DNA from 4 places in the Paenibacillus sp. sptzw28 genome. Region 3 is predicted to be linked to each of the others. Evidence: riboswitches for the same ligand, from Rfam matches in the RefSeq annotation. Region 3 holds a riboswitch; each other region holds the start of a gene.

Region 1 (7,894 bases), 2.1 Mb from region 3:
AGGCGGACACATGTGAAAGCTGTTCGATGTATGATGGACCGGTATCGACTGGGGTAGGTTGCCTACAAATAATGAAAAACCGGAATCAGATGAAACCATCTGATTCCGGCTGCATACCTTTACTGAACAATTGAGGCCGGGGCCCCCTGCTTTCCGGCACTCATCCGCAGCTTCAACATAAACACAGCTACGATCGCCAGGATGACGCCAATCATTCCGATCCATGTTATCGATGATAGGGACACTTGATCGATCATGATCCCTCCAATTCCTGCACCGGCCGCCATGGATAATTGCATCATGGATTGGTTAAGGCTTAACATGATTCCCGAATAATTCGGTTCAATCCGCACCAGATTCAATTGCTGCGTCGGACCGGAAGACCAGGCTGCAAACGACCACAAAACCAGTATGCCAACAATAGGCAGCCATGAATTGGTGAAGGCAACGGTAATGGACAGGAGAAGGAGTGCTGCGACGTGCAGAAGCATTCCCCCGGTCAATGTCGGGAACACGCCCCATTTATCCGTGCTGAACCCGCCAAATTTCGATCCGACTAAGCTGGCGATGCCGAAAGCCAATAAGACGCCGCTCAGCATTCCCTCGTTCAAGCCTGCGACATCGAGGAGATAAGGCGAGATATAGGTATAGGCGATCGAATACCCACCCAACCAGAAGAAGGTAATTCCAAGTCCAAGCGTTACATTTCCGTTTTTCAAAAAGGCAAGCTGCTTCGACAAAGGAACGGGAGCATCCCCTTTGATTCGAGGTATTGCGGCGTACAGAACAACCATCGCCAGCAATCCCGCCAGCGCCAGCAAACCAAACACCGACCTCCATCCGAATTCAGCCGCTACGATTCGTCCAAGAGGAACACCGATAATTAAGGAAGCGGTAAATCCCATCACTACAGTAGCAATGGAGCTCGCTTGTTTACCTGGTGCGGCAATTTTGGCGGCAATGTCCAATGCTGTTACCACGACCATTCCGGCGCCTAAAGCCATGATGATGCGGGCTACGACAAAGAGTTCATATCCAGGCAGAACAAAAGAGAGAACATTCCCTAACACGAATATGCCGAGTGCCGTAACCAACAGTTTTTGCCTTTCCACTTTTGCCGTCAACGCCATGAGGATCGGAGTAAAGATGGCGTAAACGAAGGAAAAAATCGTTACAAGCTGACCTGCCGAAGTAACCGAAATACCCATCGTATCCGAAATCGTATCTAAGATGCCGGAAATAACATACTCGGATGTACCGACCAAAAAACTAACCAATGCCAAAATATAAATTTTCCACGTATTAGACAATGAGATCACGTCTCCTAAAACTCATTTTGTTATTTTTAATCAAATTAACTTTTAAAATACATTTAAATTAATACATATCTCGATATATCGATATGTTGTGTGAAAAAAAACTGAATACGTATCAAGTATTCAGGATAAATTAGAGTTCACCATTAAAGAACGCTGCAATTTTACGTATATTTTCTTCATCTCTTTTGTAATACGTATATTTTCCTATACGTTCCGTGTGAATCAGACCAGCTCGTTGAAGAATGGACAAATACTGTGAAGCCGTTGACTGTGTCATATTCAGCTTATCTGTCACTTGACTAACGCAAACCCCAATTTTTCTCATATCAACTCCTTCGTGGGGGATAAAATGGTTTTCCGGCTCTTTGAGCCATTGTAAGATCTGCAGCCTGGACTCGTTAGACAACGCTTTAAACACTTCAATAGGATCCATACTTTTATTATATCGATAATTCACGATATGTCAATTGGGTATTTTTAATTTATCTGCGTATGGGATTATTGAAGCAGTACACCTGTAAGTTAACCAGTAATCTTGAATTTTTCGATGATATCCTGTAAGTCGTGAGCCATTTTGCTGAGCATATTCGCGGAGGATACAATTTCCTCCGTGCTTGCGTATTGCTCTTGGACGCTTGCGGAAACGTCCCGCGTGAATACCACGGTATTCTCCGCGACCTGATTTATTTTTTGCACGGACCGGGCGGCTGAGGGATTGATGGACAATCCTGTCGGTCTGAACGGATATGTTCCCGATCATTGATGTGAAAAGAAAATAAAGTAGTAGACTGGATAAGTTGGTCCCACGCGGATTCGAATTATAAAACCGTCAGATCTCGTAAAATAAGTATTAGACTGGCCACAACTTTGAAAACAGCGGCAGCCGTGGACGAGAAAATAAAGTCCTAGACTGACGCTGTTTTATTGAGCTAACGTTCTCCGTTAGCTTAATCTTCTTCCGATACTACTTGAAATTTGATAAAAGCTCACCCTTGATTATTTAAAGTTTGGATTTGTAACTACTTTTAATTGATCACCTATTTTTTCACAGTCAGGTGAGGACTCTTATCAAGAAGAGGCTGCGCTTCTTTTAAGGCAACTTTTCGTAGTCGATGGCATACCAGGCATTGAATGCCTTATGGCATTCGCCCTAATAAAGCTTTTTATCGGTAAATTTCCGCGCATTCCATGCTTGTAGGTTGGTAAAAACAATGATTTTTCCAAGCACCCGCGAGCGGTTGACCGTACCACATTGCGGGACAAGCTTGAGATGTTGGCCCCCACGGGTTGAAATACCACAGCGAGTATTTTGAAGGCCATTCTCGCCAGCCTTTTATGGTCTGTTCAGCTAGCCGCCGCTCTCGTTCCCGTGACTTCAGATAAAAATCGGGTTCTAATATGGCGTCGAACATGGCATCGTCATTCATATAATGATAAATAACATCATTAATATTGTTGACGTTCTTGAAGTCCGAACACCTGACTACGGCCCGATTAATCACGACAGCGCCAACCGTTAACATACCCTTTTCGCCTTCCGCCTGTGCCTCGCCCCTCATAAGCCGCGCCAACAAATCAACGTCAGACGACCTATACTTAACCCTTGCACCCATGGCAAAACCCCCTTTAACTGGTTAACACACTATATTCACATTTTGGCAAATGTTCGTTGAAAATAAAGTTCTAGACTGGAGTTGTTGATCTAATGTGGATTTTTAATTATTAATTTGGCAGCCTTCGCAAAATAAGTTTTAGACTGTTCCAATAAAGTAAGCAGCGGCGGACTAAGACATGAAAATAAAGTCTTAGAATGCCGCTGCTGTTTCAGCCTGATATTGAACTAACATTCCCCAGTTAGCGTAACGATTAGTTTTAATCGAACTCTTAGTTAACATTTGATGTCGACGGAAAGTGATTGTTCCTAATGTTAAGTCAACAGAAACTCTACTACTTCAGCCTTCAGCGTTTCGTGAAATTGCAAGCGATCAAAGCCGGGCGGGTCTTGCGAGGGGGGAAAGGCTGGTGAAATCATCTCAGCTGGGAAAGGAGTCAGGAAGGAATAATGTCCGGCATTCTCCACCGTCCGGTAGCGAATCATTTGCGGTTCAGCAACACTATTATTCATGATGATCTGCGCGTGAAAAAGAGGTGTGTAAGGGTCTTGCTCGGCATCCAACATGAGAATGGGGAGCCGAACGTTGCTTAATGCTCCCTCATTACGGAACCAAACGGACGCCGGGGCTAGCAAAATCAGGGACCGGATGCGTGAATCATAAGGAACATCGATCTGCTGCGGCTTCCCATCCGGGCTCTCAGTAGGGAAGGAGGTCGGGATGCCGCCAGCTGCTGCAAGCGCGGTGTAGCCCCCCATGGAATGCCCGATGACCGAATGGCCACCCGGTTGGAGAAGCCCCTTAAACCTCTCATCTTCAAAAAACCAGTCGGCTGCCATGCGAAGGTGCCGGGGGCGATAGGTGAGGTTTTGGACAGTACCTTCCAAACTATTATCGTTGCGGTTATTGAATGGATGTTCGAGCAGGCCAACGATAAAGCCGCAGCGCGCCAAATGCCGAGCGAGCGACCGGTACACAAGCGGTGAACCGCCTGTACCGTGTGAAATGAGGACTAGCCTAAATTTACCATCCAGCGGCGCTGCGTCTCTGGCCACCTCCAACGAGTACGGCCCTATCCTATCAGTCTGTTCCGGTGCATCTGTCGGATACATCACGATCATGGGAACGGTCAACCTCAATGCGTTGTCGGTAATTTGTACCTCGCAGCAACCTGCATATACTTCAACAATGTCTTCTATTTTGTTCATCTTGATCTCTTCCTCTCCTTGAGTTACATGCTCCTAATATGGCGAGCCAACGGGAATATATATGTCTAATACCGAATCCTCGTTCATCGGTCCTAGATATCGATGGTCGTAACGCACAAACTCCGGGCAATTCGTACGAACGCTGCCTGACTGGGGTAACCACGTTTCATAAATGTACTGGAACGTATCGTTGAGTCTCGATAATGTCCCCTTATGAGTAAAAACCGCATAAGTTACCACTGGGAGCAGCTTAGCGACCATTCCCAAGGGAACTACACTTTCCTCGCTAGCCACCTCGACACAAGCGATATACGTGATTTCCCATTGCCTACCTGTAAGTTCAATGACCGCATAAAATATGTCTTCCGTATCCGGCTTTCGCTCAATTTCAAACAAACGCTGCCTAAAGCTCCGCCATAGCTTTCCGACCTCGTCCGAATTGACACCCGGTATTGACATGCCGACCAGATGTAGCTTATTCAGGCAGACAAAAGCTGGCACGAGGGAGACGCTCTTATTCAAATGCTGTAGCCCCACTTCATCCAAAGGAAGCTTCTCCATTGCCCGGAACAGCGTGTCCTTCATGTCCCTTTGCTTTCGAAATTGTCCAGGCGAGATGGAGAACATTTTCCAAAAGGATCGGGCGAAGGATTCCTGAGACTCGAACCGGTACAAGATGGCAATATCTATGATCCTTTGGTTGGTATAAAATAAATCGTATGCTGCTTGTGTCAATCTTCGCTTGCGTATGTACTCCGAGACGGAGTTTCTCGTAACCGATAGGAAGATCCGGTGAAAATGGTACGGCGAATAGCCCGCAGCCTCCATAACCTTGGTGCTTAAGCTCTGATCGGTCAGATGATCCTCAATATAGGTAATGGCCTTGATTACCAAATCCTTATAATCCACTTTAATGCCTCCATATCGATATACTCACTTTACGACAGATGGAACGCTCTGTTTTGATATTTTTTGCGGAATTTTACTTTACCCAACAGCAAATACTACTTTCCAAGCGCAGATAGTTTCCTAATCAGCCACACTCTTCGGTTCGCCAAAAGAGCGACCTCTGGCAATTGCTCAGTCTCGCTGGTTTTAAACAAATCTGACCGTCCCTCGGTTAATGATGCATCGTTAGTCTAAGACTTTATTTTCCTGGTCTACAACTTTATTTTCTTAGTCTACAACTTTATTTTCCAGTCTATTACTTTATTTTCGTTCTACAGCAAAATGACCGTTGGCGTGCGGGGTGGGTCACATGTGTGCCAGGGTGTCAAAACTTAAAAAAGTAGCCGATCGTTTGGCCGGCTGCCGCTGTGTAATGGTTGAACTCCCGTTAGCTGAAATGACCAGACCTTGGTAAGACGATAAAAATAATAAAAGAAATGAAAATTATCTATCCAGCTCCTTTAAGCAGTTGTTAAATCCCATTCATATATACAAACCCTTTTCTTCATCTGCTGGAACTTTCTTTTCAATAACCAAATCTATTTCTTCACCACTTATGACGAGAAAATAATCATTACGTGTAATCCAGACAATCAAGCTGCTGACCGTGATGAGCCTTCAGGCGAGTGATACTGTCGGGTCCTATATTGAACGAAAAGTGATCACGACCTTGTTCAGATCGAGTTGTTTCAGGGCACCGTTAACATCTTGTTGAGCAATCATCTTGGCATCCCATATGTCATTGATGATAGAGAGTCGGCTATCCTGCTGGAATAGGCAGCTTGATAAGGTGACTTAGAGTGACCCCAAAGTTACTTAAAGTCACCTTATCTTTTCAATGTTTATTGCCGATATAATCAGTGTGCGATTTTTGCATTTTTATCCACGAAGGAGATGATGGACTTGTAGAATAAAAGCATTCGTCCAAGTTGGAAGTATTCGAGCGGCAAGGCAAAATGTTTACATAGTACTGACAAAACGGTATTATAATTGATGTTGTCGGAAGGAATTGGAATAGAAATTTGTCAAAAGCAAACTTGTTGAAAAACAAGGACGCAAAGCCACGGGTCTAACGTTCTATGAACTATGATGGCCGGGTTACCAAATTCACGACTTGTGGCACTGGCGCTTTTAGTTATAAAAGCTTTTGGTCCACGCGTCGATAAAGAGAGAGGGATTCGATGATCATCGTCACCAAACCGTATGTCTCCGAAGTATTGGCTCAAACGCTGCGCAAATACGAAGTTCCCATTCTAAAAGCGGATGATGTTCACGTATCTAACGAAGCGGAACTGAACCGTTTCTCAGAACAAGCTTTTTTTCACCGATTTACAAGCAGCCATGAACCCCAGCCTCTTTTGTGCAACTCCGAAGCATCTTTGCGTCTCCTCGGTCAAAATCTTCAGAACCGCCCTGCTTGGCAACAGGCCGGCATCTTCAAAAACAAGGCTGCTTTCCGTCAGTTGATGAAGCCGGATTATCCTGATTTATATTTTCAGAGCTTACACTTGAACGAATTGGACTCAATCGATCCGGCCAAATTGCCGTACCCGGTTATCGTCAAGCCTTCGGTCGGGTATTCCAGCATCGGCGTATATCGGGTTGAGAACGCGGGTCAGTGGAGAGAAGCAATCCGCTCTACGCGGCAAGCCCTCACCATAGGCGCAGACATGTACTCGGAGGACGTAGTCAATGCCAACGAGGTAATTATAGAGCAGTGGATCGACGGTACGGAATATGCCATTGACGCTTATTTCGATTTCGATGGACAACCGGTCATATTAAATGTATTTGCACGCAAATTTATGCACGAAAGCGATACAAGCGACCGAATATATTATACAAGCAAGCATGTCATCCAGGAAATGTTAGTACCCTTGACCGAGTTTTTATCCAAAATCGGCAAGAAGCTGGAGCTCCGCAATTTCCCTTTGCATGCGGAAGTGCGGAAAACGAGCAAAGGCAGCGTCGTACCGGTGGAAATCAATCCATTCCGGTTCGCGGGATGCGGAACAACCGAGTTAGGGATTCACGCTTACGGTATCAACTCCTATGAAAGCTTCTTTCTGCAACAAAAACCCGATTGGCAGACTATCACCAAAAGCATGGATGATGCGGTATACAGCTTCTTTTGTGCGGAATACGAGCTGGATAGCGGCCACAACATTCTGGGATTCAATCATGAAGGCTTCAAGCAACATTTTCAAAACATATTGGAGTACAGGGTCATGCCGGAGGAATTCAATATGTTCGCAGTTGTCTTTTACCGCAGCGAAACCATGCTGGAGAATCATAGGCTGATTAAGTTGAATTTGGATTCCTATATAATTAGAGGACAAGCCGGTCAAGCCAATTCAATGAGTTCCTGACCGGGGAACTGTAAAGAAAGAGGAGACTCTTTTTTTACAGTTTTCTTTTGAGCCTGTTGCGAAAATTGTTGAAATTTGCAGTATTATGCAAATTTATGCCTACAGTTATTATATTTCTTAAAGGGGACAAATTACGTGAAATCAGCCTCAACCAAATTAGTAAGCGCCCTGCGCTTCAAGGATTCCATCGTAAAGAAAATTTCTTTAGCCGCCATTGTACCGCTTTCTCTCTTTTCGATCATCTTCAGCTTAACGCTCTATTATTACTCGATGCACATTATCGACAATCACCTGTTGCCCAGCTTTGAGCAAGTTCTGAAAACAAACATGAATACATACAGTGCCAGCGTTACGGCTGATTTGGTCAATAAAGCCAAAACAGATAAAGACTCTTATCAGAAACTGCATGAAATAGCAAACCGCATTAGTAAAAACGA
Region 2 (7,894 bases), 520 kb from region 3:
CTAATGGAAGAGGTGTTGAACATGCAAAACCGGAATTACACGATGGTGCAAGCAGGTCTGTTCGAGAAGCTCGGAAGCGTTACGGAAGCTCCTGCCAAGGGGAAACTATTTTTGAAGGAATCTCTTGGGTTAACCAGCATGGAGGTGTCGCTCAATCAGCTGCCCCCCCGGGGGGAGGTGCCTTTCTATCATAAGCACAAGGAGAATGAGGAGTTGTACGTAATTATTCGCGGCCGGGGGCAGGTTCAAGTTGACGGCGAAATTCTCGAGGTGACGGAAGGAAGCGCCGTACGCATGGCACCGCAAGGTGTGCGTACCCTGCGGAATACGTCCGAGACAGAGGATTTGTACTTTATTGTCATCCAGGCCAAGGAACACAGCTTGACCCAATGGGTCATGACCGACGGCATTATTCTCGAAGAACCCGTGAAGTGGTGATTTAACGAAGGGAACAAAGCTTTCAGTTCAGATAAAAGCCCTGAGCCCGCTCACCCCTAAGTTGAAAATTTTTATTCCTTTGAACGTTCCTCGCATCTTTTGGAACAGCAAAGAGGCAGACGCCGAGCCGGCACTGCCTCTTAAATATATCTATCATTTGTTCGTCGCGTGGGCTGCGCGCATGGCTGCGGTTTCCTCTTCGTTCGGTCCGTAGATGCCGGGAGCCGTAAGTCCCGCTTGACGTATCAGAATCGTCATCTGCCCGCGGTGATGAATTTGGTGGCGTTTGGGGTATTTTATCAGGAATAGCCTTAGCATTTTATACCTTGTATTCGTTATCGTATTCGGTACAATGGTTGCAAGGTGTGCCGCCAAGCTGGCGTACCACGAGGGCGTACCGCTGCTGTTTCGAGTTCCGTTACGTTACTACAAGAACGTTTACGGAATGGGGCTGAATTTCAACTGTAAGATCAGATTGCGCATTCCAATGTAACGGCTGTTCGATGACGCGAACCTGCTCTTTCCCAATATCGTTGTAAGCATCTTTCGAATCGCCGGTCACACTATAAAGAACGGCATTCGAATGCTGCACTGCACTGCCCTTGTATTGACGGTCGGTGCGAAATTCGCCATTCCAATTACATCGCTGTGTTTGAGACACTGATTTATAAAACAAGCGGTAAACACAGTATCCGCCATTGTGTAGCTGGAATTGATGTCGTTTTCATCCCTCGGTGTTAAATAATCCGCGGTTCCGGAGTTAATATGCGATGATGAAGATTCCATTCGTCATAGGCAATACGAATTTTGCCTAAATAGCCGAGTGAACCGAGCTATAAGAAACCCTTTGCGCATCCTTTTATTATAATGATTTCTAATATAGTATTATAATCAAAATAGTATAATATGCCTATTTTAAAATATAGTAATATCATGTAAATTGACAATATACGACAACAGAATATTTCGTACGATAATGGCAAACCCGCTGAAAAGCGGCGACGCAAAGCTATAGGGGCTAAGGCGGAAAGCACCACCATTCGCTATGCCTGCCAGTTACCGAATACGACGGCAGCCTCCGTCTATTCATTCTAATAATGCTGATGGGAGGTTTTTTGTGCTGCTTAAAATTAATTAAATCGTCTGGCAGGAAAGAAATGTGAGTATTGGAGTTAATATTTTCTCAAAAGTCGGAAAATTCAGAATTAAATCCATGCACTTTTTGCGCCAAGGAGGATTTAAAATGAGCAGTGGGAAGATCAAGGTTGCAATTATAGGCAGCGGCAATATCGGGACAGACTTACTAAAAAAAACGATGAGATCGCCTCATTTGGAGTGTACACTGTTTGTGGGTAGAAACTTGGAATCGCCCGGGATGATTATAGCCAGAGATTTAGGAATACATGTTTCGGATAAAAAAATTGATGCTATTGTAGATTACGCTCATATGTACGATATTGTTTTCGATGCCACTTCTGCATTTTCTCATGCTCAACATGCAATAGTTTTTAGAAGGCTTCGAAAGTTTGTTATAGATATGACTCCGTCAAAAATTGGGGAAATGTGTGTTCCTGCGGTAAATTTAAGTGAATGCTTGACGCTTGATAACGTAAATATGGTTACATGCGGGGGACAAGCTTCCGTACCGGTAGCGTATGCGATCGGACAATCCCATGAACGGGTCGAATATATTGAAGTGGTATCCAGTATTGCTTCCAAGAGCGCCGGTCCGGCTACAAGATCCAACCTTGACGAATATATCGAAAATACGGAGGAAGCGATCCGAAAATTCTCCCGATGTAATAAAGCTAAAGCTATTATTAATTTAAACCCCGCAGAGCCTTGCATTGACATGCAAACCACCATTTATGCCAAGGTTCATAATCCCAATCTGGAGCTGCTTCATAGAAATTTGAACCGAATTATTTCTAAGATGCAATCTTATGTTCCAGGCTATCAATTAATTATCCCTCCTACTATAGAAGACGGCCGAATTGTAGTAATGATTAAAGTGCAGGGACTTGGAGACTACTTGCCCCCGTATGCCGGAAATCTTGATATTATCAATTGTGCCGCCATTGCTACTGCAGAAGAGTATGCTTCAAAGCTGGCGGGCATAGAGAAAGGGGCGTAATCCAGGTGTCCACGGTTCTAATCAGTGATCCAACCCTAAGAGACGGTTCCCATGCCGTACGTCATCAGTTAACCAGAGAACAGATGTATAACTACATGCTCATAGCCGATGCGGCAGGTATTCCGATTATTGAAGTCGGGCACGGCAATGGCCTTGGAGCATCTTCATTGCAATTAGGCGAATCTCTTGTTCGGGATGAAGAAATTTTTGAGCTGGCGTCAAGCACTTTACGTCATACGAAAATAGGAATCCATGTTATACCGGGTGTAGCTACGATAAACGATTTGAAAGCAGCGTTAGACCTGGGTGTGCATGTTGTCAGGGTCGCTTCTCATTGCACTGAAGCCGATATCACTAAGAGGCACATTGAGTATGCCTTGGATAGAGGGCGGGAAGCTTATGGAGTATTGATGATGAGCCATATGGCGTCTATTGAATTACTTACGCAGGAAGCGTTAAAAATGCAATCGTATGGGGCACACGGTGTAATCATTATGGATTCTGCCGGAGTTTATTTGCCGGAAGACGTTATTGAGCGGGTAAAAGCACTCACCGGCACAATAAACATACCTGTAGGGTTTCATGCACATAACAACCTAGGCCATGCCATAGCAAATTCGGTTGCAGCTTTAAGTGGAGGAGCTAGAATACTGGATGGTACGATTCGGGGATTCGGAGCCGGGGCTGGCAATGCCCAATTGGAGGTACTGATCGCAGTATTAAATAGATTGGGCTATACCACTAATATTGACTTATCAAAGCTCCTTGAAGGAGCAAACATTGCAGAGAAGACAATCATCGAAAAAGTACCGACTATCAATTCTACAAGTGTTATAAGCGGATTGGCCGGCGTATTTTCAGGCTTTGCAAAACCTGTTGAACTCTTATCCCAAAAATATAATGTAGACCCCCATAAAGTATTTATGGAGTTAGGAAGAAGAAAAATTATTGCCGGTCAAGAAGATATGATTATTGAAGTTGTACATGAGATCGCCGAATCAGAAGCTGTGGTCTCCAACTAAGTAAGCGGAATCTTAAATAAAGGGTGATATTATATGATGACAGATCGGGATAAAGTAGAAGTAGCCTATCCATTCAAAGGTGTAGAAAGAAGAGTGCTGGCTTATAATAACAAACTAATGCTTGTTGAACATTTAATAGCAAAAGGATCCCTATTTCCGCTGCATAGTCATTATCATGAACAAATCTTTTACATTACAGAAGGAAAAGTAAGGGTTATTTGCAACAATGAGGAGTACGAAGTAAAGGCCGGCGGGAGCTTTGTAATTCCTGGCGGGATAGAACATAGCGTATACGCTATTGAAGACACGGTTTCATTGGATATTTTCAATCCGGCCCGTGAAGATTATATGCCGCAGATAACTGTTTAAAATCAAAGGAGCAAACAATCGATGGATTTGATACTCAAGGGAAAAGTTGCGCTCATCACCGGTGGGAGTAAAGGAATCGGCCTTGAAACAGCGGTAATGTTTGCCAAAGAAGGCGCTATGGTTGCGATTTGCGCAAGAAATGAAGAGCAATTAACTACCGCTGCTGCGCATATCAGGAATCAATCCGGATCTGATGTACTTATGATAAAGGTAGACGTAACGAAGTCCGAGGATTGCGAAAAAGCGGTCGCCGATACTGTACTGCGCTTCGGTCGGCTGGATATTTTAGTCAATAACGCCGGAACCGCCGCTGCGAAGCCGTTTGAACAGATAGATGACGCGCTGTGGGCATCTGATCTGGATTTAAAGCTGTATGCTGCCATCCGCGTCTCTCGGGCCGCGATCCCTCATTTACGTAATGCCGGTGGAGGTGCAATCGTCAACGTCACTACTTCCTGGGCCAAGACGCCCCCTGCTTCGTCCATGCCGAGCTCTGTAAGCCGCGCCGCCGGGCAGGCTTTGACCAAAGCGATGAGCCGAGATCTGGCACCGGAGCAAATCCGGGTAAATACCGTATGTATCGGGACGATTCGAAGCGGGCAGATTGAGGAGCGATGGAAAAGGGAGGAACCGGGCCTCACTTGGGAACAATATGCCAGGGATTCCCGCCACCAGATTCCGCTTGGACGAATCGGAAATGCGGACGAGGCGGCCAAAGTCATTGTGTTTCTGGCATCCGAAGCGGCTTCCTACGTAACAGGGACCTCGATTAATATAGACGGCGGATCAGGTCCTGCTTTGTAATTAAAGCTCCAACCACAACGGAAAAATCATATCCCGTTATGCGGGAATCAAAGGGATGAGGGGGAACGCAATTTATACAATACAGCGTAATTGGAGCATCTAACAAGCATGCCAGTCTTATCATGGATAGCTTCCGAAGAGCGACAGGACAATCTCTTCTGGATGAACCGGTCTTTGCCGGCGCACCGTTTAAGCAATTGTTTCATGCTCCCTTCGTGGTGCTATCCCACGGAACAGAGGGTGATCCGATATTGAATTTTGGAAAGGCGGCACTGGAGCTATGGGAAATGAGTTGGGAGGCGTTTACACGCACACCGTCAAGGCTTACTGCGGAACCGCTGGAACGCGAGGAGCGGTCTAATTTTCTAAAAGCCGTAAGCGATAAAGGATTCATTGATGATTACACGGGAATCCGAATTTCCAGTTCTGGCCGGAGATTCCACATCATGAAAGCTACTGTGTGGAATTTGACGGACGAAACAGGAACCATTCGGGGGCAGGCCGCCACGTTTCGTGAGCATCGTTATATTTAACGACTCAAGCCGTTTACCTCCAATATAAGTATGGCCTTGAGCTTAATGAATTGCTCCACTCTGCTGAGCTATAACCGGACACTGTGATAAACCGATACACATTTGTTCCTCTTCACGGATAATATTTCTCTGTTACCTTGCCCAAGAACGAAAAATGGAGCATCTGCACCGCGGCAGTTTGCTCCACTATCGTTCCCCGTTACTTCAACAATCGTCTCTCGTTTATGTCTATTATGGTTGGCTGTCGAATGCTTATACTGTTCTCTTATAGTTTTCTTGCTTTAACTACAAAAGTTACAGGAAGCATCTTTGCTTTTTTTGCAAAATCGCTGTCCCGTGATTGTATAATTTCATCATCAGATTGCTCAATCATTTGTTCAATTACAAATCCCGCTTTTGCCAACGCATTCACATAAGTTGATAGTTTACGATCCGATAATGTTAGCTCACCTTCATCAAGAGATACCGAATACCAAGATTCATCGAAATAACACTTTTTAAAAACAAGCATATTATTCTCTGCAACAACACATTTATGTATAGGGTGAGACCAACTGAAAATAAATACGCCGTCTTTTTTAAGGTAAGAAGCGATCCGCCAAAAAGTACCCTCAAGGTCGGTGGTCCAGCCTATGGCATAAATTGAATAAACAAAGTCAAAATAATCTACTGGTATGCCACATTTTTCTTCCATGGGAGAACAGATTAATTTTGCTGAAAGACCGCACGCCGTCAAATGTTGCCTTGTCTTTTCGATTTGATTTTCTGATATATCCATACCCCATAGTTCGGATGCTTTGCGTTCCCCCAGATATTGCAAAGATTGACCGCTTCCACAGCCTATTTCCAGCATCTTTTTTCCTGAGACGTCGCCAAAAAGTTGGCATTTCTCTTCTGAGACAAATGCTCCATAAAAAGGAAGTGAGGTTGCTCCTAAAACATCATTTCCTTTTGTATCCCAAAATAAGCTGTTTGTTTTATGAACAACATTCTTATCCATGTCGACCGAGATGGCACCAACCTCGCCAGCGCCTATAATGTTTGTTCTATAAACAGAATTTTTGTCCATGCAGACACCCTCTCCAAAATTGTTTCCCTTTAGAATCTGACTCATTTAATCTCATTTTAAGTGATTCGTGTAATTTCTTATCTTCTTCGTTAAGGCGAGATAGTCGTGTCTCACTTATTCTGGATGCATAGGAAGCATCAAAAGGACCGCTACTCACTAATATTAATTTTCTAACCATTTCAGGATATAAGGCAGCAAAAATAAAACTTAGCCAAGCTCCCCATGAATAACCTACTAATTGGACAGACTCGTTACTATGTTCTCTAATGATTGCCTTCAACTCTAAAACCAATTCGGATATTGTTTTCTTATTTTGAAGTGCCTCGACAACACCGGATCTGAGCGATAATTCTCTTGCGAAAGGGGCCAATTCACCAGCAGCCCCAGGTCCTCCATGGACAAGAAACGCTTTAATTGGCTCAATGCCATAAGTTCTAACTTTACGCATTATAAGCCTCCCTAGAGCCTTTTATCCGTAAAAAATTCTATATGGAAACTACAATACCTTTTTTCTCCAAAATCCTAATAAAATAAAAGGCAGCTGCCGCGTGATATGCTCCTTCTGTAGTCAACTCGTTATCCGTTATCGGAACTCATTTCAGAAAATAATCACGTACTTCTAGCCAGTTGTTTACTCTAACATATCCTGTTTCATTAATGTTGTGTGGTGCCGTAAACAATATTCCTTGACCCGCAAATCCTTTGAAATGTCTTACATTATCGTCGATCAGGAAATCAGCACGGATAATACTCTTGTCTCCGCAAAAAACAATATTCATTTCGTTCAGAAAGGAGAAATGTTCCTTTAGCCATTCATACTTTGCAGCGAAAGAGGTTGGAAACTCCATCGCTGCTGTGGTAATGAAAACTTCGTACTGTTCACTTAATTCTTTAATAACTTTTTGGCTGTCTTTCATGACATCTAAATCACGGAAAAATGTAGCGTCGTTTAAGTAATCAATAATCTCTTTCTGTAAATGAGGACGTAAATCCCGAAGACGCGTTCCCACCAAGTCATTTACAGTAAGATTCTCATTGTAATCACGATTAAATAATCGTAAATGTTTCGGGTTAAAATCAGCAATTACTTCATCCATATCAATTGCAATTCTCTTCATTGACTCTTTCCACTCCTTCTATAACTTTTAGGGATATTCAGCTCTAGTAATCGGTTGAATATACAACAAGTTATCTAACCGTTTATCGCAGTAATTAAGAAACAAATCGCTGTGAGAAAAGATATGGTGTCATAACAAGCTTTTCCTTTTTACTCATGCCACGCCAAAGCCTGCTATTCCAAAAAGACCTATCCAATCGATTCGACGGATCCTGAACATTTGGATGATAACCCATAGCGCCGGAACGGCCCCGGATATGGCAAGCGCAGAAGTGTCGGTTGCCACTTTACTGCGCAGCAAGGAATACAATGCCAATGGAAAAAGCCAGTTGTGAAGTATAAGAGAGGTTGGGGGCTTGATCGCCAATTTTGGCCTGATCGATGAGTTGCTTCAATTCCATCTACATT
Region 3 (7,894 bases):
ATAAGCGGGCATAATAAAATTGCCTTTCCGGGTGATCAGAAGCAGACATATGACGGATTTCCGGTATCAAACAATTAACAGCAGCACTGCTCCATCGGGGAGCCGTGCTGCTGTTTTCGTGTATGAGGGATATGCTCGGTAGGAACCGCATAAGCGCAAAGGTTGCTGCCATCGCTGCTTGCGAACAGATGGAGCGGCTATCATACAGCTTATGCAGCGGCGTCTTTAATGGCATGGACAAACCTCATATAATATGTGCCTATTTGTCCGTGGTCAATCCTTAAAGGGGAAAACCCCATGGACCGCTTCGGAGTTTAACCGTTCCACCCGGGGCCGACTGAAGATTCAGGCCGTCCCGATTGGTTCATTGAGATTGGATGCCTTACTTAATCCCCTTCTTCTCCAAATCCTGCAGGCGCCGTTGGTACATGACTTCTCTACTTTCCCGGCACCAACATGGTTCACTGCCACTAGGCGGGAGCGAGCTCATTAAGGAGCCGGCGGCTTGCGGCAGCTGCCGCTTTGGATTCCGGCGTGACGTCGAAATCGCGTCCGCCCCGTTTCGCCGCTTCGCCTTGCGATTGAAAAGCAGCGAAGAACGCCAGCGCCGTCTCGGCGGCGTAGCGGGCGTCAGCCGGTCTTTCGGCAGCTCGCATATTTTGGGCGAGCTCATTCATCGTTACGATCGCGGTGGTCTGATTGTCGCGGTCGTAATGATCGTAACGCAGCGCCAGGCGCAGGTATGCCGCGGCCTGCCCGGCGTCGCCCCGCTCGGCATAGCTGCGGCCGAGCGCCCGCAAGAGCGGCACGGACTGCGGCTCGTAGCGCAGTCCGGCGGCCAGCAGCGCCGCTCTCTCCTGCGGCGGCGCCAGCTGGGCGAGCTCGATGCGAATCCGGCTCCAATACGGATTCGCACTGAGCGCAGAGCGCAGCGAAGCCGCCTGCGCTTCGCCGGTGAGCGCGACGGCCTCCGCCCGGTGCTGCACCGCACGGTCAAACCGCCAGCCATAGGCAGCGGCAGCGGTGAATAGGGCGACGGCCGTCAATGCAACGGCGATTTGGGCCGTATACGCCCTATTGCCCCCGGTTCGCCAAAGCGGCTTCACCGCTACTTGATCGCCGCCGGGAAGCGGACCGGCGGAGTAATAAATAATCCAGCTGAACAGCAGCAGCCAATAATAACCGAAGGACATGTCGAAATCGACTGCCGCATGAATCAGCAGCAGGCCGATTGGAACAACGCCTGTCCGGTCGCGCATCCATACCCGGCGAAGAAGGAGTCCAAGACCGATAATGAAAACGATCAAGCCGATAAGTCCGAGATTCAGCAGCATGTCCAAATAACCGCTGTGTACCTCGTTTCCGATATACGGATATGTTTGGATTCTTGTAAACAGCATCCGCCACGTATCGCCTCCCCGTCCCAGCAGCGGCGCCTCCCTAAATAACAGCCATGCATCCCGGTAGAACATCGACCTGGCGCCCGCTGTTTGAAAATGACCGCTGAGCCGCCCGTGGATAACAGACGGAAGGATCAGCGCCAAGGCCGCGATCGCGCCGGACCAGCCTCCCCATGCGGCAATTTCAAGCCGTCGTCCGGACCGGCGGGAGACAGCCGCCCGAATAACGGCAAATCCTGCGGCACCTGTTAACAGAACGGCCAGCAGCAGAACCGTTGCTGACATACCCGCCGCACCCGCAGCCCCTCCGCTCCGCAGCCCCGCCTCCAAGGCGAAACGGTAAGCCGCACCTGCGCCTATCACTGTCCAGGCTGAATAGATAAGCCACTTGACCCGCTCAGGCCGCGTAACCAGCAGCAAACCGGCAAGCCAGCCGGCCGCAGCCGAGAGCCAAGCGCCCCGCGACTCCGTCAGCAGAAGCGTAAGCGCGGCCGGTATGACCAGCACCGCCGCGGATATAAACGCAGCACGCGATCCGGCACGGGCAAGCAGCAGCCACTGCCAAATCAAATAAGCTCCAGCGACCGTCCCGAGCAGGTTCGGATATTGCATAAATCCGGCAAGCCGGGCGCCGACGGAGGATAATTGATTATCACCCGTGAACATGATCATTTCTGGAAACGAAATCCACCCCATCCACCCCGCCAAGGCTCCTCCGATAACGAAAAGGCCTGCCGCCTGCAGCGCCGCCCCCAATAAGAAGGGATGGCGTCCGGATCCGAACCACATATACCCGGTCATAAGGAAGGCGGCATATGCCGACCATCTTATTGCTTGTTCGATAGTGCCCAGCACGGAAGCGGGCTCATTCAACAAAGATAACCCGTAAAGCAGCGAAATAGCGACCGGGCCGTAGGCTTCTGCCGGAACGGATGACCAGCCTGGGAGAACGGAAGCACGCGCTGAACTGCCTGGCGATAATCCAAGAGTCGGGCTTTTCGTCTGCCGCCGAATCCGGATGCGTCCTGCCGTCTCTGCGGCAACCGCCCATCCAACCGCAACTGACATCATGACCCATTCCCACTTATAGAAATTCACATCAAAAAACATACCGTATCTGTAAGCCGAATGGGCAAGCATGAACGCGAATAACAATGAAGCGATAGCCACAACTATTGCCGGCATCTGATATCCCCTTCTACGGCGATGTGAAATATCCCAGATTCTACCTTCTTATTACCGATTGTATCATAAGGAAACGTGAATCGATAACCAAAGATTAAACAGAGACAGGCGCCCGGGTACGATGACCTTCGGGCGCCTGTATATTAATCGAATCATTCCGAAGCATTTCGAAAATCGGTTGAAATGCTAACTGCGCTCTTTCCCTGGTTTCTCCTCTTTCCTGCGATAGTAGGAGGCTACCTGTTCACGCAGTATAAACGCTCTCAGCGCCCGCTGCCGGTGAGCGTCCAGTTCGCAGAAGCGGGCTCCATAAAACGATTGCCCCCCGTCGAATTCGCTGCGCATGATTTCGAGCGAGCAATGAAATTCCGAGCCGAGCATTATTGTTGCCTCGACGACTTCGCTGACAAGTATTTTCGGTCCTTCGGAAACGATAAATCCGATACCGGAGCAGCTGATATTTCTTGCATATAAACTGATCGATTCGGTAAATTCAAACGTCTCCGGCCCGTCTTTAAGCTCTCTTGTTTCAGAAATGGTTCGCTTCAACGTTCCGTTATGCCCGATCTCCAAGCGAGGTGCTTCGCGTTTCTCTTCGAGCCCGACAAGTGCCCGCGACGGAAAAAGAACGGCGATGGAGCCTTCAGCCCTGCCGATGACAGTCGATTGCAGCCGGTGAATACCTACCGGTGAATAGATTGTCAAGTCGACTGGGTTACCCAGATCGAACGACTTGAACTCCGTCATCTCGATCTCCATCATTTCACCTTCGATATGAGACAGAACCCCGGTTGAAACATAGCCGTCTTTCTCGACGACCGTCCGACTGAGTATAAGCGCCTTCTCGGTGAAGGTGGCCTTCTCTACCCCGTATCTCTGCTTATTCCGCGCATTCAGTATCACTTCGGGACCTCCTAAGCGTTTTGCGTGGCAAAACGCAGCTTCGTAAGCATACACTTGGGGTTTTGCGTGGGCAAAACGCAGCTTCGTAAAGCTGTTTTTTAAAATAAAAAAAGCTGCTTCCACGGAGCCGCTTTTGTCACCCAGAATGGGCGGGTCATTTCGGCAGCCAGGCTATCATTCGTTCAAAATTGAACCTTAGACCCTTTAGCTTTGCGTCCTTGCCTTTCAGCAAGTTTGCTATTGTCGATGTATGCAGTTGTGGAGTTTACCTACATTTCTTTAATAATCATCAGGCAGTTCTGGTCCTTGAGATCAATCTCGTACGGGGCTGGCGGCGGACTTCCGTCAGCTTCACGAAGCACCCTTACCTTTGGCCGATGAAGCGCAAGCGGATTGTTCAGTGCCACGACGGCAATCTGGCCTGAGCTGAGAAGTACTGTCGTTGCAACCGGGTAGATCGATATATGCTTGCAAAATGTCCGGATCAGCTCGAGATCAAAAAATGTGTTTCCTGCCGCAAACAAATATTCGATCGCTTCTGTCGGCGTGTATCGTCGTCTATGGGGACGGGGTGAAGTTAGTGCGTCGTATACATCGGCCAGCGAGATGATTTGCGCATATTCATGAATGGCATCCTTACTCAGCTTTCGCGGATATCCAGAGCCGTCATACCGCTCATGATGCTGCAAGGCGCAGTGCGCGGACAGAAGAGATATATCATGCTGAGCCCTGAGAATATTGAATCCTTCCTCCGTATGCTTCTCCATCGTGGCCCGTTCTGCAGCGGTAAGTGGCGATATTTTATTTATCAGCTCTTTGGGCAATCGCGTCATACCAATATCGAACAGCAGCGCACCCATTCCCAGTTCTTCCATCTGAGTCCGGTTATACCCTTTGGCAAGTCCCATAATACCGGCCAATATAGCCACATTTACCGAATGCTGGAACAAATAACCGTCGGCAACTTGAATGTTGGTCAGGCTTACCAGAACGTCTTCCCTGGCGATTAGGTCCTGCATGATATCACCGAAAACATGCCGGAAAGTTCTTCCCATCTCGGGAGCAATGGCTCTGCCCTTAGCGGCCGGCTGTTCCATTAGAGTATTCATCGTTTTGAATACCGCAGCTGTGGCAAGCTTACACGTATCGTCGCGAATAGCCGACGTCGGTTCGATATCCTCCGTCATGGGATCATCGAGATACAGCATATCGATTCCGAGCGATTTAAGGCGCTTGATGAACCGTTCATTAAGCTCCACGCCGGCTCCGAGCAGTATATTTCCGTTTTCCTGCAAGATAGGGCTAGCCAATTTGTCTCCCGGCCTTGCGGAAAGGATATTTAATTTTCGCATCTGCAGCTCCCGCCTTTAGTGGCTTGCTCTCTATTTATTGCGCCTGCATCATCCCAGGTTCGGCATGCTTCATTTTCCGTGATTTTTTGTCCGCGTACATCCGTTTATCCGCCGTATGAGCAAGCTCGCTTAACTGATTGCCCTGCTCCGGAAAGGATGCGCTTCCAACAGATACCGAAAGGCCAAATCCGGTAATGACCGAAAGCCTAAGAAGCTTTTCCTGCAGCTGCTGCAGTAATTTCTCAAGCAATCTGTCGTCCGCATAAGGACAAATCATGATGAATTCGTCGCCGCCCCATCTACCCGAAATCTCCCCCCGCTGGGCACAGATTTGGAGCGTTTCGGAAACAAGCCTAAGCGCCTGATCCCCTTGCTCGTGACCAAACCGGTCATTGACCTCTTTGAAATCGTTTACGTCCAAGATCAGCACCGTTAATTTCTTGCGTTTGCGCTGCGCCTGATTAACAAGCTTAGGGAAGTTTGCCTCTATGAAGCCGCGATTGTACAGACCCGTCATACAGTCGATGGTTGAGTTTGACTTAAGCAAATCGTATTTGCGCCCCAGCAGCCACGCAATCGGAAGGGCGGCGGCGGCATAAACACCGGCGAAGGCATAAGATGCAGCCATGGCGGAGGTATCTTTCATCCAATAACCGAGTCCGGCCATATACGTAATGGTCCCGATTGTAACCGCTGCTGCAGTAATACGTCCCGCGAAATACATACCGCTCCCCCCATCAACTGACATTGACAATCCGGTTGCGTCCGCCCCTCTTGGCTTCATAAAGGGCTGCGTCCGCTTTCGCAAACAATTCGCGCAAATATATTTTCGCGTCATCGACCTCCTCGGCATGCTGCGCTTCGACAGCGAGGACGCCGATACTGATTGTGATCGAGACACTGTTTTTTTCCTTGCCGGCCGCTATTTCATTGTCTTCCACCGCCACACGGATCCGCTGCGCCAAGACTTCAGCTTGATCGCGGTTAGTATGAGGCAAATAAACGGCAAACTCTTCACCGCCGTACCTTGCCAGTATATCCGTTCGCCTTAAGGCTCCCCGGACGATCTCGGCTGTTCGGCGTATCACTTCATCACCGACCAGATGGCCGTAAGTATCATTGACCGTTTTGAACAAATCGATATCGAATAAAAAAATAGCGAACGGTATACGGTAACGCAAATTCGTCATCACTTCATGTTCAAGCTGCAGCATCAAATATCTGCGGTTGAAACAACCGGTCAAGCTATCGGTGACAGCCATCTGCTCAAGCTTCTGATTCGCTTGAAACAACTCATCCTGCATATAGAGCAGAGCACGGTTTCTTTCTTGAAGCGCTTCATACTGAGCGTAGGATTCCTCGATCAGTCTCCTGAGCTCGGTATCGTCCTGAAACGTAATAACTCTTCCCATCATTTTTTGCTGGATCATAATCGGGGCGACATGCATCGATAAATAGACGAAACTGTCGTCCGGCTGCCGGACCGCGATGTCGGCTTGAATCCTTCTCTCGGGATGAAGACGATAGGTTTGCAGGAATTCTTCTTCAAGATCGCTAAGCGCACAGGCTTCAAGAAGCGCTTCCATATCGAACAGATGTCCAAGTGCAATACGGAGCTCGGGATTTACCGCCCGGTTCATTTCGATAACGTAATCCTGCTCGTCCATCACGATTACGCCGGCCGACATCGTATCGGCGACATCCTGCTGGGCGATTTTAATAATATCGAACATACGGTGTTTGCGAATGGAAAATACGAAGTACAAATTCGATATTACAATGCCTGTAGATGTCAGCCCCGGAATGACCGGCAGCCACTTGTCAAATACGACATTGAGGAGAAGGTCCAGCGTAGCAAAGCCTACGATGACAAAGATCCCGGTTAACGCATTGGCGATCTGCGGCCGATCCTGTACCTGCGATTCCGAACAATACGCCCGCCACAGCAAACGCGTCGAGTAAACATAATACGAAAGCAGAACAAGGATCAAAACCCAAAAAATCGGACCGTAAACTCGCTGCTCATAGTGATTGTCGACCGCTGACATAAAGAGATGTTCCGGGTTCCACAAAATGCCGATCAATACAAGCATCGACGGAAGAAGCGCGTAAACGATTGATTTTCGGCCAGGCACGTATGCGCGATTGGTTAAAAATTTAGTAAATAGCAGCCATCCGAATCCGAGCATGGACATGCCGATAAACGAAATGTTGACATAAACGAGCTGTAAATTAGGGTTGTCGGTCGTATGGACTGCGACTTGGCCAAACGGCCAGAGCATCATAAAGAAGTGAAAAAGCAAATAGACTTTATGGATCTGTGTTATAACGTTCGTCGCAAAAACATAAACGAAAACCATAAATAGAATGAGAAATAAAAGTAGGTCAAGCCATGTCATCAGTCCCAATATGATTCACCCAATCAAGAGTTAATATGTAAAACGACCTGGGACCAGCCACACTCTCCCATTCTATCACAATCCGCATTTATTCGACAATGTCCATTGTTGTCTTATTTAAGATAAGCACGCCGTTACGGCAAACCGGCCTGCGGAAGACGACTTGACAACTCCCTCTCCAAGTAGGGCGAAAGTTGCAAAACATCGCGAAACGCCTCATATTCCCGCCACTTTCGCTCCGTATCGTCCTTACGGCCTAGTGCGGCGCGAATCAGCATGTTCTTGGGCGTATGTTCCGGATCGATAAATTCCAGCAGCTGTACTTTATATCCAAGCACTTCGAGAAGCTGCGCACGCACGGCATCAGTGGCTAGTGCCGCGAATCGTTCCTTCAGCAATCCGTGAGCCAATAAAGGTCTAAGTGAATCGTTCGATATTTGCCGGAACAATTCATGTTGGCAGCAAGGCACGGAAAGTATTACCGCCGCTCCCCACTCAACCGCTTTCACAAGCGCGGCGTCGGTGGCCGTATCGCAAGCGTGCAGGGTTACAACCATATCAATATTCGTTTGCTCATTATATTGCGCGATATCGCCCACCTGAAAATGAAGCCGGTCATAACCCAGCTTGCGGGCCAGCTCCGAGCAGAAGGCTA
Region 4 (7,894 bases), 1.3 Mb from region 3:
AAAATCAAAGTTGTTTCTTACCGACCCGAGTGGGCTTTGGAGTTCGAGCACGAGAAAGCCCGGCTTCTTGAAATCATGGCCCCGCATGCCGCCGCCTTCGCATATCCTCCCCATCGATGGACTTTATGAACGAAAGGAAATTCTATTTCGCGATTACCTGCGGGCCGATCCCGGCTTAGTTAAACAATACGGTGAGCTTAAACGCTTGCTGGCCGAACAGTATCATTCGGACCCCGATGGCTACACCCGCGCAAAAACTGACTTTATTCAACAGGTCGACGACCTTGTCCGAACACAGAAAGGACTGCCTCTCCGGAAAGTGTGGGAATAAACTGACCGCCCTGCAGCTCTTCAGGACAATCACTGATAGCATCATTCTGCAGCATCGCCAAAGAAAAGCGCACAAAGGGCTGCAGCAGGTCGGATTTACAACCTGCTTCAGCCCTTTGCCCCTGTCCGGCCTATGTCCCATTACTCGCTCTTCGCTATAACTCCTTGCCGCTTCGTTTATGTTCTCAAACTCTCATCGTGCGGACTCTTTCATCCTTCCTCTCGTCTTCTGCAAGCGCTGACTGAACAAGCTTCGCAATTTGGGAGCCAATACGTAATCGACACCGAGCTTGCCTGCGTTTACGCCTGCCGCGAGGATAATAAAGCCTAGAAGCGCCATCCACGGGTTTATGCTGATCGAGCCGGCAAACAGGTAACTGAAATTCATCATGATACCGAACAAAGCCGCTGCTGTCGTCAAACAGCCAATAATCAATCCCAGCCCAACCAGAAATTCGCCCCACGGCACAATCAAGTTGAAAATTTTGATATTCGGCAGTGCAAAATTTTTCAAAAACGATACATAGTTTGAATAAACCAGCTCATTTGACCCACTCTCCATAATCGGCTTCGCAATCGCACCTTTCACAAAGCCGCTTGCGTCGAATGGTTTCGCTGCAGTAATCTTGCCCCAGCCGGCGGTGAGCCACTGCCAGCCTACATAAAGCCGAACAATCGTGAGCAGTATCGCGGCGTACTTATTCTCCCTCAACCAATTCATTATCTTTCACCCCCTCCTGTCATAATCGAAGTAGAAACGGGCTGTCTACTTACTACAGCTAACGAAAGGAGAGGAGGATCGGTTTGCCGAAACCAAACATTTGTTAATATTCGTTTGTCGACTACTTCTTGCTGTTTCTCATTGCCGCGAGCAGCTTCACGTCCTCCTTGCCCTGTTCGACGAAGCGCCGATAATCCGGGGAACCAACGGGAACGAGCGCCATTTTCCCTTCAGCATTGAAATGAATCCCCCATCCGTATTTCTTAGGAAGCATGGATGCTCTTAGGCAAGGCATCGGTTTCTGGAAAAATTCGTCCCTGATTTGGGTCCCCTTCGCCGCCAGCTCCTCTTCGGGAATGTTTTTGTGACGGATATGCACTTCATACAGAAGGTCCTCTGAGGTGTATTTGTAGGGATGATTGGCGATCAGCTCAAACTCGATTCCGGGCTTCGTTCTTCCGCTCTTCTTATCCGGAGGCACGATGCCGTTCTCTGCGGGACAATCGGCCGCCACCATAATAAACGTATCGTAATAATTCAAGTCCATATTTGACACTCCTCAATAAGCAGTTTTTCTCATTATATCCCCCTTTCTTGACAATATCAGTCAGTGATTTTTGGATTGAGAACAAATCTATACGGTTTTAACATACTCTTTGAGTTCATGGCCGGCTGCGCTCTTGTTTACTGCTTTTTTTGGAAGCATGCAGCGGTCGGCATCTACATAGATTCGTTCAATATCTACCGGCTTGAATGTTTCATCAATTTGAGAATAAACCCATATAATAACCAACTCATCCGAAGTACTTGCATTTTCGAGCCGGTGTGCAATACCTGCCGGAATAAAAGAAGTATCGTAAGGTTGTAAAAGGGTCCGCTCCCCTTCGACATCGCAATAGGCGCTTCCTTTTAATATGGTTACGGATTCTTCTACATTATGAATATGGCAGGCTAATCCCAAGCCCGGCTTGAAAGTGGCTAATCCTGCAATAATTGTTTTAGGACCCATTTCCTTCGTTAACAGTTCATGAAAATGGACACCCTCAACAATCTCAAAAGGCTTGATATCTATGTGTTTGCTGATCATTGGCCCATATATGTGCTTTTGCATGTGTTTCACCCTTCCCTAACTTATACAAAGGTTAATCTAAGCAATCAAATTGAACTTCGCACTTACCATCAAAAGCATCTCTTCCGTCATTTTCCTCAAGTCGTATTCTGCCTTAAAGCCCCACTCTTGTCTGGCTGCGGTTGCATCGATCGAATTTGGCCAGCTCTCTGCAATCCTTTGCCTGACCGGGTCGACATCATAGCTCAGTTTAAACATCGGTATATGCTTTCGAATCTCCGAAGCAATTTCCTCCGGTTCGAAACTCATAGCGCTTACATTGAACGAATTTCGGTGTTTCAGTTTTGCAGCATCGGCTTCCATTAAAGTAATGATGGCATTTAATGCATCAGCCATATACATCATATCCATATATGTTTTTGGCGCAATATAGGAAGTATAACGCGCATGCTTAATCGCTTCGTAATAAATCTCAACGGCATAGTCCGTCGTTCCCCCGCCAGGAGGAGCAACATAAGAAATAAGTCCGGGAAAACGAAGCCCCCGCGTATCAACTCCATATTTGTAATAGTAATAATCACAAAGTAATTCACCGGCGACTTTATTTACGCCGTACATCGTTGTCGGGCGTTGTATCGTATCCTGCGCCGTATTGTCTTTTGGCGTCGTTGGCCCAAATGCACCGATTGAACTCGGGGTAAAGAACTGGCAGCCGAGCTCTTTCGCCACTTCCAATGCATTGATAAGGCCGTCCATGTTTAAATGCCACGCATGAAGCGGGTTTGACTCGGCCGTAGCTGACAGCAATGCCGCAAGATGAATAATGGAATCCGCCTGATGCTTTTTGGTCACATCGAACAGAGCTTTTGAATCTGTAACATCCACTATCTCAAACGGCCCTGTTTGAACAACATCACATTCGGTTCTTCGAATATCTGTAGCAATTACACGATCGTATCCGTAAATATCCCTCATTTTCATAATCAATTCCGATCCGATTTGCCCGAGTGCTCCGGTGACAATAATTTTCTTCAATGTAATTCCTCCAATTAAAGTCCAGATGTAACTCGATTTTATTTAATAATCCCCTTCTCTTTCCCCGCTTTTGTCCGCTGTGCCCGCATCAGCGGGAGTTTTCTCATCGCTAACGAGTGTTTGTTCGTCATTCACCTCCCTCAGGAATAAACTTGTCGTATACGAAAATTTAGACAACAAAAAACCCCACATCTACTTGCATACTCATTAATAGACGGAGGTTCCCGTCGTATTCGGTAAACTGGCTGGCATCATGGAAGAATCGTCCACCTTAGCCCCTATAGCTTTGCGTCGCCACTTTTCAGTGGGTTTGCCTTTGTCGTACGATATTTTAAATTGTCGTATACTGTCAAATCTATAAGTTTTTAATACGTTTGCAAATAGGACCTTTTAACTATTTTACAAAATAAGATTTAAGTTCAATTGCCTTAACACCAAAGAAGGCTGCAGCAGTGTACCCGATGGTAAACTGTCACAGCCCTCGAAACCCGCGTCTTGTGCCGCCTCTCGGCGCTTACTCCTGCCCTGTCGCGATGGGATTCTCGCGATTCGAAATCCAGTCGCTCCAGCTTCTTACTCCCCCACGAACCCCTACTCTTGAATAGTCCCAAGCCGAACGGAATGCTAACAAAAGGAAAAGTGAAGCAAGGTAGCACCCGGAAGGATGTGAGTGACAGCAAGCAGGCTCCAATGCTGTTGTTTGCAGCCTGTTGGCAGTTGTTTGCGTCTACCCCAAATGTTGACTCAAAACGAATTGCGCTAGAGTTGTGAAATCCAACTAAAAAGTCAAACTGTCAATAATAACTCCATGGCTGCACGTTCCTTATCCGCAATCTCGAGCAAAAGCTCGGAAACCTGGTTCAGTACCTGATGGTTCCCCGTTCTACCTACATGGTCGATCAAAGAAGATACGCTTACCCACAATGGAGCGATTTCCATAAACAACCAGTATGCCTGTACTACTTTCGAGTCTCCAAACAGATCCACGCATTCTTTTAGAAAATCCCGATATAGATTTCGAAACAAAGCGCCACCGGTTCCCGCCCTTTCCATTAATAACGCAGTCAAGCATAGATCTTGCTCAAAGTTCTTACTGCGAGAAGGCCACTTCAGGATTTCACTGCTCATTTTTATAATGCCTTTGTTCCCTATATTTCGAATTGGCGGATTCAAGTAGTCATGTGCATTCTTGGTTAAGGATGATCGTATTGCGGGCACAAGAGGTGGAAGGGTGACGATCGGCTCGATCGTAAAGGAGCGATTCCTGGAGCTCATAGGCCCCCTTGCGTTTCTAGCCATGGCCAAATGGGTCAAACGCGTCGACACTAGTCCACCCTGTTGTCTTGTATCCGCCATGTAGGCGTATTCGTCATCCATGCCATATATCACCGCATAGTGGGCGGCAAAATGCACTTTGTTCGTGAAGTAATCCAAATAATAGGAGTCTAACTTAAGCCCAACCGGAACTCCGCGTCCTAGGAAGCTCCGCACGTTCTGCCATGCTTTTTCAACGGACGAGGTTTCTTGCGTCCTGATGGTTAAGTTGAGCCGGGATGCTATGCAAACAGCCAACTCATCCGGCTTCACCCTCCCCCCTATAAAAGGAAAGTCCATCCCCTTAGAATCCCAATAAATGAATCCCAATCCTTGCCCGAGTCCGAATAACATCGGCTCCGATAGCCGGACTCCAGCAAATTGAAGCAAGTTGCCCATTGCTGTCGACTCGCAATGTTCTCCTTGAAAAGGAACGAAACCTTCAATCATTATTGACATCTTCCTTCATCTCCTCCAACAATTCGTTGATTAGATTGGCGACGAACGCTTGCTCACTCTCGATAAGACTCATCGGATGAAGGAAAAGTGCCCTTATGTACAGCGGCAATCGAACGCCGCCTTGCGATTCGTAGTTCTGCCTTATATTTATCAAAACGTCCCCAAGAAAATCTAACCGTTTTCGCAAAGCTCCAATGGCTTCGCCCTTCTCGAGTAAAGGTATAGCGGCAAGCCCGAGATCGAATCGGTTATCCCGCTCTCGCGAAGAGGACAGGCCGGCGATGATTTCATTTCTCAGCGTTGTCATACCGACTTCCGTCATAGTAAATCGGATCGGCATAGGTCCCTTGCCGAATTTCTCGCCGGAATCCTCGGATTCGATCAATCCTTTATCGTTCAATTTCTTCAGTCCTGCGTAAATCGAAGTCGTGCCGATATTCGCCCATTCCCGGTAGCCACGCTGATCGATTAACTTATTGATATCGTAACCCGACGCTTGATTGCATTCCGTGATAACTTGCAACAGCATAAATTCAACATTGGAAAGTTGATTCATGGAGAGACCCCCGCAATTAATATTTCATATATGTAATATAACAGTGGTGAAATATAAGGTCAATATGTTTCATGTTTTTGAGATTGTCAGCGAGTTCGTGTTGGTAAGCCGTTTGCGCTGAAGACGCAAAAGGACTGTGACAGGAACCAACCGGCAACCTGTCACAGTCCTTAGACCCGCGTCGGACGCGGCCTCTTAGCTTACTCTTCCCCCGTCGCGATCGGATTCTCCGCGCGCGAAATCCAGTCGCTCCAGCTTCCGGCATACAGCTTCACATTACGAAAGCCGGCCGCCTCCAGTGCGAACACGTTGGGGCACGCTGTCACTCCGGAGCCGCAATAGACGATGATTTCATCGTCCCGGGATAAATCATTGAAGCGCTCCTGCTGCGCTTCCGCAGGCAGCCAGGTCCCATCCGACGCGAGGCCGTCCTTCCAGAAGCGGTTGACCGCGCCGGGGATATGCCCGGCAACCGGATCAATCGGCTCCGAATCGCCGAGGTAGCGAGGCGTTTCGCGCGAGTCGACCAGCACGACGCCTTCGCGGCCAAGCCGTTCGCGCACGTCGCCGGCGCTTGCGACTAGTTCCGGCCGTACGTGCGGCACATAGTCGGCCGGCGCGATTACCGGCCTCGCCTCGCTGACCGGGTAGCCGGCCGCTTGCCATGCGGCGAATCCGCCGCTCAGGATTGAGGCGCCGCCTTCATGGCCGAGCCAGCGGAGCAGCCAGACAAGGCGCGCGGCCATCGCGCCGCCTTGGTCGTCGTAGGCGACCACATGCGTGCCGTTTGTTATTCCGGCACGCCCAAGAGCGGCGGCAAGCGCCGCCGGCTCCGGCAGCGGATGGCGCCCGCCGGAGCGGTCTTCACGCTTTGGCGCAGACAAGTCGCGCTCCAAATCCATATAGACGGCGCCGTCAATGTGCGCCGTCTTATATGCGTTCTCTCCCGCTGCGGAATCCTGCAGCAAAAACCGGCAATCGACGATACGAAGCGACTCGGCAGGGCTTTTTACCCGCTCTGCCAACCATTCCGGTGAAACGATCACGTTCATCATATACGGTCCCCTTTCAGACTCATCATTCATGCTTTTACCATTTTATCATGGCAGGCCTGTCAGGGGTATGCCGCTTATTTTATAATCATTACCGGTACCTTCGAATGCTGCGCCACATTATGGCTGACGCTTCCCATCATAAATTCGCGCAGCGAACTCAGCCCGCGGCTTCCTATTACGATTAAATCGCAGCCGTTCTCTTCGGTATACTGCAGAATGGCTTCTGCCGGGCTGCCTTCCAAAACCGCTGTATGCGCATAAGGTAAATGGGCGATTTGTTTGCCCGCATCCGCAAGCAGTATCTTCACCCGTTCGAGCCAATCCATTTGGATCGAATTAGGAACGGTTACAATTGAATCGGCGACGGCCATGTACGGTATGCTGTAAACATGCACGACAGTCAACCTCTCGGCCTGTTTGTCTTCAACTAAACGGACGGCGGTTTCCAACGCTTTCACTGAGGATAAAGATCCGTCGTAGGCAACGAGTATATGGGCAAACTGCATTGTCATCCCTCCCCGGATTTATGAAGAAACCACTTTGAAGCATATAATAACGTCTTTACTCTCTTTTACCCGGTAGAGACACCCCCCCAAACAATAGATGCTATTTCATTAACAGTTGCTCTGAAGGATTTGCTATAATTAAGGCCATCTTCCCTCTTACTTTCCCTAATCCATATAGGAGGCCTAAACCTTCATGAACGTCCCGCGCAGTCCTCATACAAATCGCTATTTTATTACGCCTCTATCGGCAAAGTTGGCCGAAGAGCTTTGCAGCTGGCGTTATGAACCGCCCTTTGACTTCTATAATTGGTCCTCCTGGGAAGTAATGCTGCAGCTTGGCCTCGAATTTGGCGATTCGGAAATCCGCAACCGGCAGTATGCGGCCGTCGTTGATTCAGACGGTAGTTTCATCGGTTTCGCCCAATTTTTCCCGCTGCTTGGCGTTACCCGGATCGGTCTGGGGATGCGCCCCGACTTGTGCGGACAAGGGTTCGGTCTGCGATTCGTCCAAACGATTGTTCTGGAAGCGATCCGCCGCGCCCCTCAAGACGTGATCGATCTTGAGGTTCACGTCTGGAACCTGCGTGCGATTCGCACATATGAGAAGGCAGGCTTTGTCATAACCGATACCTATACCAGGCGTACGGCGAACGGCCCCGTTGACGTTCACTGCATGACTTATGCACCTAAGCCCATGGACGCGTCTTAATAGCGCTTTCACAATTCGGTACTAAACTGTCACCGGACCGCATAACCGTATTAGTGGGTGCGCAAGTTTTACTTCGTAAAACTCAGTAATGCTTACGAAGCAAGTTTTACTCCGAAAACTCTTAAGGAGGCGGGTCCAGT

The links. Region 3 has a riboswitch for cyclic di-GMP ahead of KZ483_RS22650 (PilZ domain-containing protein). Riboswitches for the same ligand answer to the same signal wherever they lie in the genome.
Region 1: another riboswitch for cyclic di-GMP. It lies ahead of KZ483_RS04335 (ATP-grasp domain-containing protein); the one in region 3 lies ahead of KZ483_RS22650 (PilZ domain-containing protein).
Region 2: another riboswitch for cyclic di-GMP. It lies ahead of KZ483_RS25325 (acetaldehyde dehydrogenase (acetylating)); the one in region 3 lies ahead of KZ483_RS22650 (PilZ domain-containing protein).
Region 4: another riboswitch for cyclic di-GMP. It lies ahead of KZ483_RS00625 (L-threonine 3-dehydrogenase); the one in region 3 lies ahead of KZ483_RS22650 (PilZ domain-containing protein).

Annotation. Positions count from the first base shown of each region.
Region 1 is NZ_CP080545.1:916,902-924,795, reverse strand. It holds gene KZ483_RS04365 (VanZ family protein) at 1-57, shown strand, start outside; gene KZ483_RS04360 (MFS transporter) at 120-1,310, opposite strand; gene KZ483_RS04355 (ArsR/SmtB family transcription factor) at 1,450-1,752, opposite strand; gene KZ483_RS04350 (cell wall hydrolase) at 2,483-2,932, opposite strand; gene KZ483_RS04345 (alpha/beta hydrolase family protein) at 3,247-4,140, opposite strand; gene KZ483_RS04340 (GyrI-like domain-containing protein) at 4,174-5,049, opposite strand; cyclic di-GMP riboswitch class I at 6,109-6,194, shown strand; gene KZ483_RS04335 (ATP-grasp domain-containing protein) at 6,270-7,457, shown strand; gene KZ483_RS04330 (methyl-accepting chemotaxis protein) at 7,593-7,894, shown strand, end outside.
Region 2 is NZ_CP080545.1:5,447,745-5,455,638, forward strand. It holds gene KZ483_RS25305 (cupin domain-containing protein) at 4-438, shown strand; gene KZ483_RS25310 (DinB family protein) at 592-777, opposite strand; gene KZ483_RS25315 (hypothetical protein) at 857-1,099, opposite strand; gene KZ483_RS29220 (alpha-L-arabinofuranosidase C-terminal domain-containing protein) at 997-1,224, opposite strand; cyclic di-GMP riboswitch class I at 1,407-1,502, shown strand; gene KZ483_RS25325 (acetaldehyde dehydrogenase (acetylating)) at 1,682-2,572, shown strand; gene dmpG (4-hydroxy-2-oxovalerate aldolase) at 2,578-3,594, shown strand; gene KZ483_RS25335 (cupin domain-containing protein) at 3,628-3,963, shown strand; gene KZ483_RS25340 (SDR family NAD(P)-dependent oxidoreductase) at 3,985-4,767, shown strand; gene KZ483_RS25345 (MEKHLA domain-containing protein) at 4,857-5,300, shown strand; gene KZ483_RS25350 (class I SAM-dependent methyltransferase) at 5,566-6,369, opposite strand; gene KZ483_RS25355 (alpha/beta fold hydrolase) at 6,347-6,817, opposite strand; gene KZ483_RS25360 (5' nucleotidase, NT5C type) at 6,963-7,487, opposite strand.
Region 3 is NZ_CP080545.1:4,932,713-4,940,606, forward strand. It holds gene KZ483_RS22640 (dehydrogenase) at 1-4, shown strand, start outside; gene KZ483_RS22645 (O-antigen ligase family protein) at 471-2,585, opposite strand; gene KZ483_RS22650 (PilZ domain-containing protein) at 2,772-3,488, opposite strand; cyclic di-GMP riboswitch class I at 3,647-3,737, opposite strand; gene KZ483_RS22655 (HD-GYP domain-containing protein) at 3,758-4,840, opposite strand; gene KZ483_RS22660 (GGDEF domain-containing protein) at 4,875-5,588, opposite strand; gene KZ483_RS22665 (histidine kinase N-terminal 7TM domain-containing diguanylate cyclase) at 5,578-7,239, opposite strand; gene KZ483_RS22670 (class I SAM-dependent methyltransferase) at 7,374-7,894, opposite strand, start outside.
Region 4 is NZ_CP080545.1:146,406-154,299, forward strand. It holds gene KZ483_RS28255 (hypothetical protein) at 1-129, shown strand, start outside; gene KZ483_RS28980 (GrpB family protein) at 86-331, shown strand; gene KZ483_RS00610 (DoxX family protein) at 524-1,051, opposite strand; gene KZ483_RS00615 (DUF6157 family protein) at 1,173-1,598, opposite strand; gene KZ483_RS00620 (cupin domain-containing protein) at 1,686-2,138, opposite strand; gene KZ483_RS00625 (L-threonine 3-dehydrogenase) at 2,199-3,155, opposite strand; cyclic di-GMP riboswitch class I at 3,388-3,480, opposite strand; gene KZ483_RS00630 (BtrH N-terminal domain-containing protein) at 3,942-4,928, opposite strand; gene KZ483_RS00635 (PadR family transcriptional regulator) at 4,912-5,484, opposite strand; gene KZ483_RS00640 (sulfurtransferase) at 5,685-6,536, opposite strand; gene KZ483_RS00645 (universal stress protein) at 6,614-7,045, opposite strand; gene KZ483_RS00650 (GNAT family N-acetyltransferase) at 7,239-7,754, shown strand; gene KZ483_RS00655 (DUF378 domain-containing protein) at 7,893-7,894, shown strand, end outside.